DNA from 2 places in the Nocardiopsis deserti genome. Region 1 is predicted to be linked to the other one. Evidence: riboswitches for the same ligand, from Rfam matches in the RefSeq annotation. Region 1 holds a riboswitch; the other holds the start of a gene.
The links. Region 1 has a riboswitch for thiamine pyrophosphate ahead of thiO (glycine oxidase ThiO). Riboswitches for the same ligand answer to the same signal wherever they lie in the genome.
Positions count from the first base shown of each region.

Region 2: another riboswitch for thiamine pyrophosphate. It lies ahead of thiD (bifunctional hydroxymethylpyrimidine kinase/phosphomethylpyrimidine kinase); the one in region 1 lies ahead of thiO (glycine oxidase ThiO).

Region 1 covers NZ_VWVS01000022.1:81,358-85,886, forward strand. The annotation lists gene FYW99_RS26705 (zinc-binding dehydrogenase) at 1-186, shown strand, start outside; gene thiE (thiamine phosphate synthase) at 256-924, opposite strand; gene FYW99_RS26715 (Rv2175c family DNA-binding protein) at 1,048-1,401, opposite strand; TPP riboswitch at 1,484-1,595, shown strand; gene thiO (glycine oxidase ThiO) at 1,564-2,775, shown strand; gene thiS (sulfur carrier protein ThiS) at 2,781-2,987, shown strand; gene FYW99_RS26730 (thiazole synthase) at 2,990-3,748, shown strand; gene pknB (Stk1 family PASTA domain-containing Ser/Thr kinase) at 4,191-4,529, shown strand, end outside.
Region 2 covers NZ_ML703348.1:231,740-236,268, reverse strand. The annotation lists gene FYW99_RS03855 (alanine/glycine:cation symporter family protein) at 1-737, shown strand, start outside; gene thiD (bifunctional hydroxymethylpyrimidine kinase/phosphomethylpyrimidine kinase) at 975-1,778, opposite strand; TPP riboswitch at 1,766-1,864, opposite strand; gene FYW99_RS03845 (DedA family protein) at 2,007-2,702, opposite strand; gene FYW99_RS03840 (DUF368 domain-containing protein) at 2,722-3,651, opposite strand; gene FYW99_RS03835 (acyl-CoA synthetase) at 4,162-4,529, opposite strand, start outside.

The sequences.
Region 1 (4,529 bases):
GGCCTGTTCGACCTCAAGGCGGCCGACGGCGACCGGCAGGACGCCCTGCGGATGGCGCTGGAGATGGCCCGCATGGGCAGGATCACCCCGCACGTGGGGCTGACCCTGCCGTTGGAGCGGGCCGCCGAGGCGCACGCCGCGCTGGAGGGGCGCACGGTGCTCGGCAAGGTCCTGCTGCTTCCCTAAGGCCGCGCGGCGCTGGGCGGCCGGGCCCCGGCGGAGCGGCTCCGACGGGCCTCCGGTGCCGGCCGCCCGTCAGTCCCCGGCGCGGGCCGCCAGGCGCTGGCGCAGAGCGGCGGCGGCGGCCCGGGGGTCCTCCGCCTCCGTGATCGCGCGCACGACCACGACCCGGCGGGCCCCGGCGTCCAGCACGCGGTCGATGTTGTCGGCGTCGATCCCGCCGATGGCGAACCAGGGGCGGTCGGTGCCCAGCGAGGCCGCCTCCTCCACCAGCTCCAGCCCGGCGGCCGGGCGGCCCGGCTTGGTGGGGGTCGCCCAGGTCGGGCCGACGCAGAAGTAGTCGCTGCCCGGCTCCTCGGCGGAGGCTGCCGCGGCGGCGACGTCGTTGTTGGAGCGGCCGATCACGGGGTCCGCGCCGATGATGTCTCGGGCCATGGGCACGGGCAGGTCGCGCTGGCCCAGGTGGAGGACGTCGGCGCGCACGGCGCGGGCGATGTCGGCGCGGTCGTTGACCGCGAGCAGGGCGCCGTACCGCTCGCACGCCTCCTTCATCACCTCCAGGGCCGCGATCTCCTCGCGCGCCTCCAGGCCCTTGTCCCGGAGCTGGATGATGTCCACTCCCCCGGCCAGGGCGGCGTCGGCGAACTCGGCGAGATCGCCCCGACCGGTCCGGGCGTCGGTGCACAGGTACAGAAGCGATGCGTCCAGGCGCTTGCGCAGGCTGGTTCCGTGGCTGGTCCTCACACAGTCCACCCTAGGCCCTGGCGCGTTCGGGCCCAAGGGGGAGGGACGCGGCGGCGCGCCCCTCCCCCCGTTCCCACCCGGCCCCCGACCGGATCCGCGAGGTCGCGGACCGGAGCCCGCGGACTAGAAGGCCATGCTCTGGGCCCGGCGGCGCACCTCGGTGCCCCGGTTCTCGCGCATGGCCTGGATCGGCGTGCCCGGCAGGGAGTCGTCGGGGGTGAACAGCCAGCGCAGGGCCTCCTCGGAGGAGAAGCCCGCGTCGGTGAGCAGCAGCAGTGTTCCCGGCAGGCCCTTCACCAGGTCGTCACCGTCGATGAAGGCGGCGGGGATGGACAGTTCGCCGTCGCGGACCACACCCATCATGCGGTTCTCGCGGATCAGCGTCTTGATCCGGTTCGGGCTCACGCCCAGCGGCGCAGCCGCCTCCTTGAGGGTCAGCCAGTCGCCGATGAGCGTGTCGATGTCGCGTTGTGTCACACCACCAATCTGCCACATCCGCGCACCTCCTTCCCCCCGGCAGGGGGCGCGTCGGGGACGGGTCCTAGAATGGGGACAGACCCCTACATCCCGCGGGAGCCGGGTGGGACCCGGCTGAGAGGGAGGCTGTGAGCCTCCGACCGCACGAACCTGATCCGGATCATGCCGGCGAAGGGAGTGGAAGCCACAGCCGTGCGCACCTCCAACGATTCCCACCGCGACCGCGTCGTCGTGGTCGGCGGCGGCCTCGTCGGGCGGGTCACCGCCTGGCGCGCCGCCCAACGCGGACTGCGCGTCACCCTGGTCGAGTCCGACCCGACCCGCGCCGCCTCCACCGTGGCGGCGGGCATGCTGACACCCGCCACCGAGGCGGTGTTCGGTGAGGAGCCCCTCATGGAGCTGGGCCTCCGCTCGGCCCGCATGTACGCGGACTTCGTCGCCGAACTGGAGGAGGCCAGCGGCCTGGACGTGGGCCACCGCGCCACCGGCACGCTCCTGGTCGCCTTCGACCGCGACGACCTCGCCGTCCTCACCGAACTGCACGCGCTCCAGCAGCGGCTGGGCATCGCCGCCGAGCGCCTCACCGGCCGCGAGTGCCGCCGTCTGGAGCCCATGCTCGCCCCGTCCGTGCGCGGCGGCGTCCTGGCGCCCGACGACCACTCCGTGGACCCGCGGCGGCTGCTGCGCGCCCTGACGGCGGCGGGCGAGCGCGCGGGCGTCACCGAGGTCCGCGGGCGGGTCCAGGAGGTCCTCTCCCCCGGTCCCGGAGGCGCCCGGCTGGGCGTGCTCCTGGCCGGGGAGACCCCGGCCTCGGGCGCCACGGCCCGGGAGACCCTGCCCGCGCACCAGGTGGTGCTGGCCGCGGGCTGCTGGGGCAACGCCGTCGGGGTCCCCGAGCCCGTGGTCCCGCCGCTGCGCCCGGTCAAGGGACAGCTGCTGCGCGCCCGGGTGCCCGACGGCGGGCCGCCGCTCGTCAGCCGGACCGTCCGCGGCCTGGTCCGGGGCTTTCCGACCTACCTGGTTCCGCGCGCCGACGGCGAGGTCGTCATCGGTGCCACCCAGGAGGAGCTGGGCCACGACACCTCCCTCACCGTCGGGGGGCTCTGGCAGGTGCTGCGGGACGCGCGCGAACTCGTCCCCGGGGTGAGCGAGCTGGAGGTCACCGAGACCTGCGTCGGGCTGCGCCCCGGCTCCCCCGACAACGAACCCCTCCTGGGACCCACCCGGGTTCCGGGACTGCACCTGGCCGCCGGGCACTTCCGGCACGGGGTGCTGCTGGCCCCGGTGACCGGTGAGGCCATGGCCCGCGCCCTGACCGACGGAGACCTGCCGGAGTACGCCCGCCGCTTCACGGCACGACGCGCAAGTAGGTAGTAGCAGTGGAACTGATCATCAACGGCGACCGCCGCGAGTTCACCGACGACACGACCGTGGAAGCGGTCGTACGCGACCTGACCGGCACCGAGGTCCCCGGCGGTATCGCCGTGGCCGTCAACGACGAGGTGGTGCGCCGGGCCGCGTGGGCCGCGAGCCCGCTCAACCAGGGCGACCGCGTGGACGTCCTCACCGCAGTACAGGGAGGCTGAACTTGAACGACGACCTCGTGATCGCGGGAACCTCCTTCGGGTCCCGACTGATCACCGGAACCGGAGGGGCCCCCTCCCTGGAGGTCCTGGAGGAGGCCCTGATCGCCTCCGGCACCGAGCTGACCACCGTGGCGATGCGCCGGGTCTCCCCCGGCACCCAGGGGTCGGTGTGGGACGTCCTGACCCGCAACAGGATCCGGGCGCTGCCCAACACCGCCGGGTGCTTCACCGCCGTCGACGCGGTGCGCACCGCCCGCCTGGGCCGCGAGGCGCTGGACACCGACTGGGTGAAGCTGGAGGTGGTGGCGGACGAGCACACGCTGCTGCCCGACCCCGTCGAGCTGCTGGACGCCGCCGAACAGCTGGTGGACGAGGGCTTCACCGTGCTGCCCTACACCAACGACGACCCCGTGCTGGCCCGGCGGCTGGAGCAGGTGGGCTGCGCCGCGGTGATGCCGCTGGCCGCCCCGATCGGCTCGGGGCTGGGCATCCGCAACCCGCACAACCTGGAGCTGATCGTCGAGCGGGCCGGCGTGCCGGTCATCGTGGACGCGGGGATCGGCACCGCCAGCGACGCCGCCCTGGCCATGGAACTGGGCTGCGACGCGGTCCTGCTGGCCACGGCCGTGACCCGCGCCCAGGACCCGGTGCGCATGGCCGCCGCGATGCGCGACGCCGTCCGCGCGGGCCGCGGCGCCCGCCTGGCGGGGCGCATCCCGGTGCGGCGCCACGCCCAGGCCTCCTCGCCGTCCGTGAATTAGGCCACCTCGACCCCGTGTCCCGCTCCCGGATCCCCGCGGGCCGGTGCGTCCCACCTGGGGCGTTTGGTGCCGTCCTCTACCGTGGAACGAGTGTGCGGCCCGGAAGGGAACACCCCACACACCACGACAACCCAGGCGCGAGCGTCCCACCGCTAACAGAGCGGGCCTCACCGGGAACGGGACGACCCACCGACCGGTGAAGCACACACCACCCGGACCGGGAAAGCCCCGGCCGGGGACCGGACCCACCCCCCGGGAGGCCGAGCAGGCCTCCCCGGGGCCCCACGGGCCCCACCGACACTGGAACGGGACGGCGCGACCGCGAACCGCGGGGCAGACCTGGCGTGGGCTTCCGCTATCGTGTCGGTTCGACACCCGGTGTCGGGTACGCGCCACCGGCCGCGACAGCCCGCGCTCCCCGCAGCAAGGACACTACTCCGCCGTGGACATGACGACTTCCGACCCGCTCGTAGGCGCCACCCTGGACCGACGTTACTTCGTGGAGTCCAGGATCGCCGGAGGCGGGATGGCGACCGTCTACGTCGCCCACGACCTGAGGTTGGACCGACGGCTGGCCCTGAAGGTGATGCACCCTTCGCTGGCCCAGGACCCGACCTTCGTGCAGCGCTTCATCAACGAGGCGCACTCCGTCGCCAAGCTCTCCCACCCCAACGTCGTGCAGGTCTTCGACCAGGGCGAGGACCAGGGGCACGTCTTCCTGGCCATGGAGTACGTGCCCGGACGCACCCTGCGCGACCTGCTCAAGTCCCGGGGCAGGCTC
Region 2 (4,529 bases), on a different contig from region 1:
GCGTCTGCCTGGTCATCCTGGCCGCCAACTGGGCCGCGATCCTCCCCGCGCTCCAGCTCGTGGTGACCGACGCCTTCACCGGTACCGCGGCCACGGGCGGCTTCGCCGGGGCGGGCATCATGATGGCCATCCGGCAGGGCTTCGCCCGCGGCATCTTCTCCAACGAGTCGGGCCTGGGCACCGGGGCCATCGCCGCCGCCTCGGCCAAGACCAAAGAGCCGGTCCGCCAGGCCATGGTCTCGATGACGCAGACCTTCATCGACACCATCATCGTGGTCACCATGACCTGCCTGGTCATCATCACCACCGGCGTCTGGACCGAAGGCGGCGATGACGGCTCGCTGATGACCAGCAACGCGGTCTCCGAGGGCCTGGGGTCGATCAGCCCCGCGCTCGCCCCGGCCGGTGCCGTCATCGTGGCCGTCGCGGTGGCCGTGTTCGCCTTCACCACCCTGCTCGGGTGGGCCTACTACGGCGAGCGCTGCATGGTGTTCCTGGGCGGCCGCCGCCTGGTCCTGCCCTACCGCCTGGTGTTCATCGCCGTCATCTACGTGGGCGCGGTCGCCAGCCTGGACTCTGTCTGGCTGTTCAGCGACATCGCCAACGGCCTGATGGCCCTGCCCAACCTCATCGGGCTCCTGCTGCTGTCCCCGGTCATCGCGGCGGAGACGCGCAAGTTCTTCGCCCACCCCGACTGGAGGGACCCGGACAAGGTCATGCAGGACGTGACCAAGTAGCAGCTCCGCCTCCGCAGGAGGACGGGACGAGGAGGGGGACCGGCACGGAGCCGGTCCCCCTCGGCGTCGGGGTCCGCTTCCGGACCTCCCGGGTCGGGTCCCGCCCCCGGACCTTCCGGTGGCGGCCCCCACAGCCCCGGCGGGCTCGGGATGCTCCACCGCGTGCGCCCGACGTGCGCCGACGGCACGGGCTGGGCATCGGGCCGCGGGTGTGGGGCCCGGGGGACGCCGCGCCGCCTACCACCAGGCGTGGAAGTGGTGCACCGGGCCCTGTCCGCCGCCCGCGTCGATCTCGTCGGCGCGCCGGATGGCCTCGGTCAGGTAGTCCTTGGCGTCGCCCACCGCGGCGGCCACGTCCGGCCGCTGCGGCAGCAGGGCCGCGATCGAGGAGGACAGCGTGCAACCGGTGCCGTGCGTGTTGCGGGTGGCGACCCTCGGGGCGCGGAACTCGACCGGGTCGGCGTCCCGGGCGACCAGGACGTCGACGCTCTCCCCGCCGATCAGGTGGCCGCCCTTGAGCAGGACCCGGCGCGGGCCGAGCTCCAGCAGCCGCCAGGCCTGGGCGCGCATCGACGCCAGGTCGGTCGCCTCGGGCTCCTCCAGCAGGTCGGCGGCCTCGGGCAGGTTCGGGGTGACCAGGTCCGCGCGGGGCAGGAGCTTGGTGCGCAGCGCGTCGACGGCCGAGGCCTCCAGCAGCCGGTCCCCGCTCTTGGCGACCATCACCGGGTCCACCACCACGTTCGGCAGCGCGTGGCGGTCGATCGCCTCGGCCACGGCCTCGGTGACCTCCGAGGTGCCCAGCATGCCCACCTTGACCGCGTGCACGGCGGCGTCGGCGAAGAGGGTGTCCATCTGGTGGGCGACGAACCGTGCCGGGACCGGGTGGACCCCGGTGACGCCGCGCGTGGACTGGGCGGTGAGCGCGGTGACCACGGTCATCCCGAAGGTCCCGTGCGCGGAGAAGGCCTTGAGGTCGGCCTGGACGCCCGCGCCCCCGCTGGGGTCGCTGCCGGCGATGGACACGATGTTGTACGCGCTCATGGCGTTCCTTCGCTAGTGCTAACTAGGGCAGGTTCGACGGGTGTGCTCTCAGCCGGGAACGCGTCCCGGCACCCCGCGCCTCCGGGGCCGCGTCGGCGGCCCCGGCCGGTGTGTGCTTGTCGGTGCGTTCCGGGCAGGATACCCACAGAACGCCGAAGGGGTCCGCCCGGGGACGCGGGCGGACCCCTGGAGGGGTTCACGGGGGACGGTGCCCCGGGGAGAGGAGCCTCAGGCGGAGGTGCCCTCGGTCCGGCGGGCCTTGGTCCGCTTGTAGACGCGGGCCAGGATGAACCACAGCACCAGCAGGCCGATGATCACGACCACGACGTTGCTGATCACGCCGCTCCACTGGGCCAGGACGGGCTCGATGGCCGGGCCGAAGACGTAGCCGAGGCCGATCCAGATCGTGTTCCACACCGCGGAGCCGATGACCGTGTACAGCGAGAACTTGAACAGGGGCATCCGCTCGATCCCGGCGGGCACCGAGATGAAGCTGCGGACCAGGGGCACGCACCGGCCCAGCAGGACGGCGAGGCCGCCGAAGCGGGTGAAGAAGCGCTCGGCCTTGTAGAAGTCCTCGATCTCCAGCAGCGGGGTCTTCTCGACCAGCCAGGCCGTGCGGTCGCGGCCCAGGAGCGCGCCGACCGCGTAGAAGCCCCACGCGCCGACCAGGCAGCCGATCGTCGCCCACAGGATGGCGAGCCACACGTTCATGTGCCCGGCGTAGGCGAGGAACCCGGCGCCGGGCAGGACCGCCTCACTGGGCATCGGGGGGAAGAAGGTCTCGATGAACAGCGCCACGCCGACACCGGGTTCGCCCAGGGTCGTCATCAGGCCCAGGACCCACCCGATGAATCCCTCGTACTCGTGGGCGACGTCGACGTCCGTCGTCGAGGCCGCGGTCATCAGCAGATTCGTTGTCATGCGGTTGTCGTTCCCGTTCTCAGACGTGGGTGGGAACCCGGCCGTGCTCGGACTCCTCCATCCGGCGGCGCTTACGGCTCTCCCAGACGATGGCCGCCGCCACGATCGCGAAGCCGACCACCATGAGGGCCACCGTCACGGGGACGTCGGTGGGGGGCAGGACGGTGCGGTCCTCGTCCTGCCACGGCCACAGGGCGCGCAGCGAACCGGCCATGAGGCCGGTGAGGACCACCAGGGTCATGTGGTGGAAGTTCTCCAACAGGTACTGGAGCAGCTTCACGAACAGTGACAGGCCCGTGAGCATGCCGAGGGCGAACACCGAGAGGTAGGCGACGTCCATGTCCCCGACCGCGCTGATCGTGGGCTCGTACAGGCCCAGCGTGAGCAGGATGAAGGATCCGGACAGCCCGGGAAGGACCAGGGCGCAGACGGCCACCGCCGCGGCGAGGAAGACGACCACCGGGTGGGTGGGCAGGTTGGCGCCGGGCAGGCCGGTGAGGAAGAACGCGCCCGCGGCGAAGACCAGGGCGACGAGGTAGTGCCAGGCCCGCCACTTCTGGCCCGCACCGGTGTAGGGGATCCACAGGCAGGCCAGGACCAGGCCGAAGAACAGCGCGTACGCGTACTGGGTGTGGGCCTCGACCAGCGGTGCGAGGAGCACGGCCGCCATACCGAGGAAGGCCACCATGCCGACGAGCGCGGGGATCAGCACGCTCCAGTCCACCTGGCGGAACTGCTCCTGGGCGCGTTCCCTTCCGCGCCCGCGCGGGACGTCGGTGACGTAGCGCCTGACGCCGCTGACCATGTGGCCGGCGCCGCCGATGAGCTTGTCGTACAGGCCGACGATGAGGGCGACCGTGCCGCCGCTGATACCGGGAAGGGCCTCCGAGGCGCCCACGGCGCCGCCGCGCACCGCGTTGAAGATGTAGCTGCCTACTGAGTTGGGCATCTGGGTTCTTGGGCGTGCTCCGGGCGGAACCCGGGGAAGCGCGCCGTCCTCCGTCCTAGTGGTGTCACCGCATGCGCACCATGTGCACGGGTGGGAGGTGGGTCAAAGGTGGTCAACGCGTTCCACGGCCCCGAACGGTGCGCGGTGGAAACCGGTCGCGCCCCCGGCCGGAAGTGTGCGACCCGGTCGGAGCGGGGGAGAGGAAACCGTGGGGCCTGGAACCAGGCGACGCCAGTCTAGCGGTGGCGGAGCGGGTGGAGAGCGGTCGGAAACATGCGCAACCCCTGTTTCGGCTGAGTAAGTCCGTATTGACCCTGTGCCCGAAATGAAGGGTCCCGTATCGCCCCGGTGCGGAGTTCCGCAGTGGGGGACCGAGGAACCGGGGAGCCCGGCCGTGGGGCCTGCGCTGGCCATGGTCCCGGACCCGCTCCGGAGCCGGGGAGACCGGGCACGGGATCCGTCTCGGGCACGGCCCCGCCCTGGAAGCTGTGCCGGGGCCCGGGTCGGCACTCAGGGGAGGGTCGGGACGGCCGGAGCGGACGCCCCGGTCCCGGTGACCGACGCCGCCCACCGGTAGTCCTGCTTGCCGACCGCCGTACGACGCACCCGGTCCACGAAGTGCACGGTCCGCGGAACCTTGAACCCCGCCAGCCGCACACGGCAGTACGCGCGCAGCTCGGCCTCCTCCAGGCGGGCGCCCGCGGCCAGCGAGACCAGGGCGGTCACCCGCTGCCCGAGGTACTCGTCGGGCGAGGGCACCACGATGGCGTCCTCCACCGAGGGGTGCGCCTTGAGCGCGGCCTCCACCTCCTCGGGGTAGACCTTCTCCCCGGCGGTGTTGATCACCGCGCTCCCGCGTCCCAGCAGCGCGATCGAGC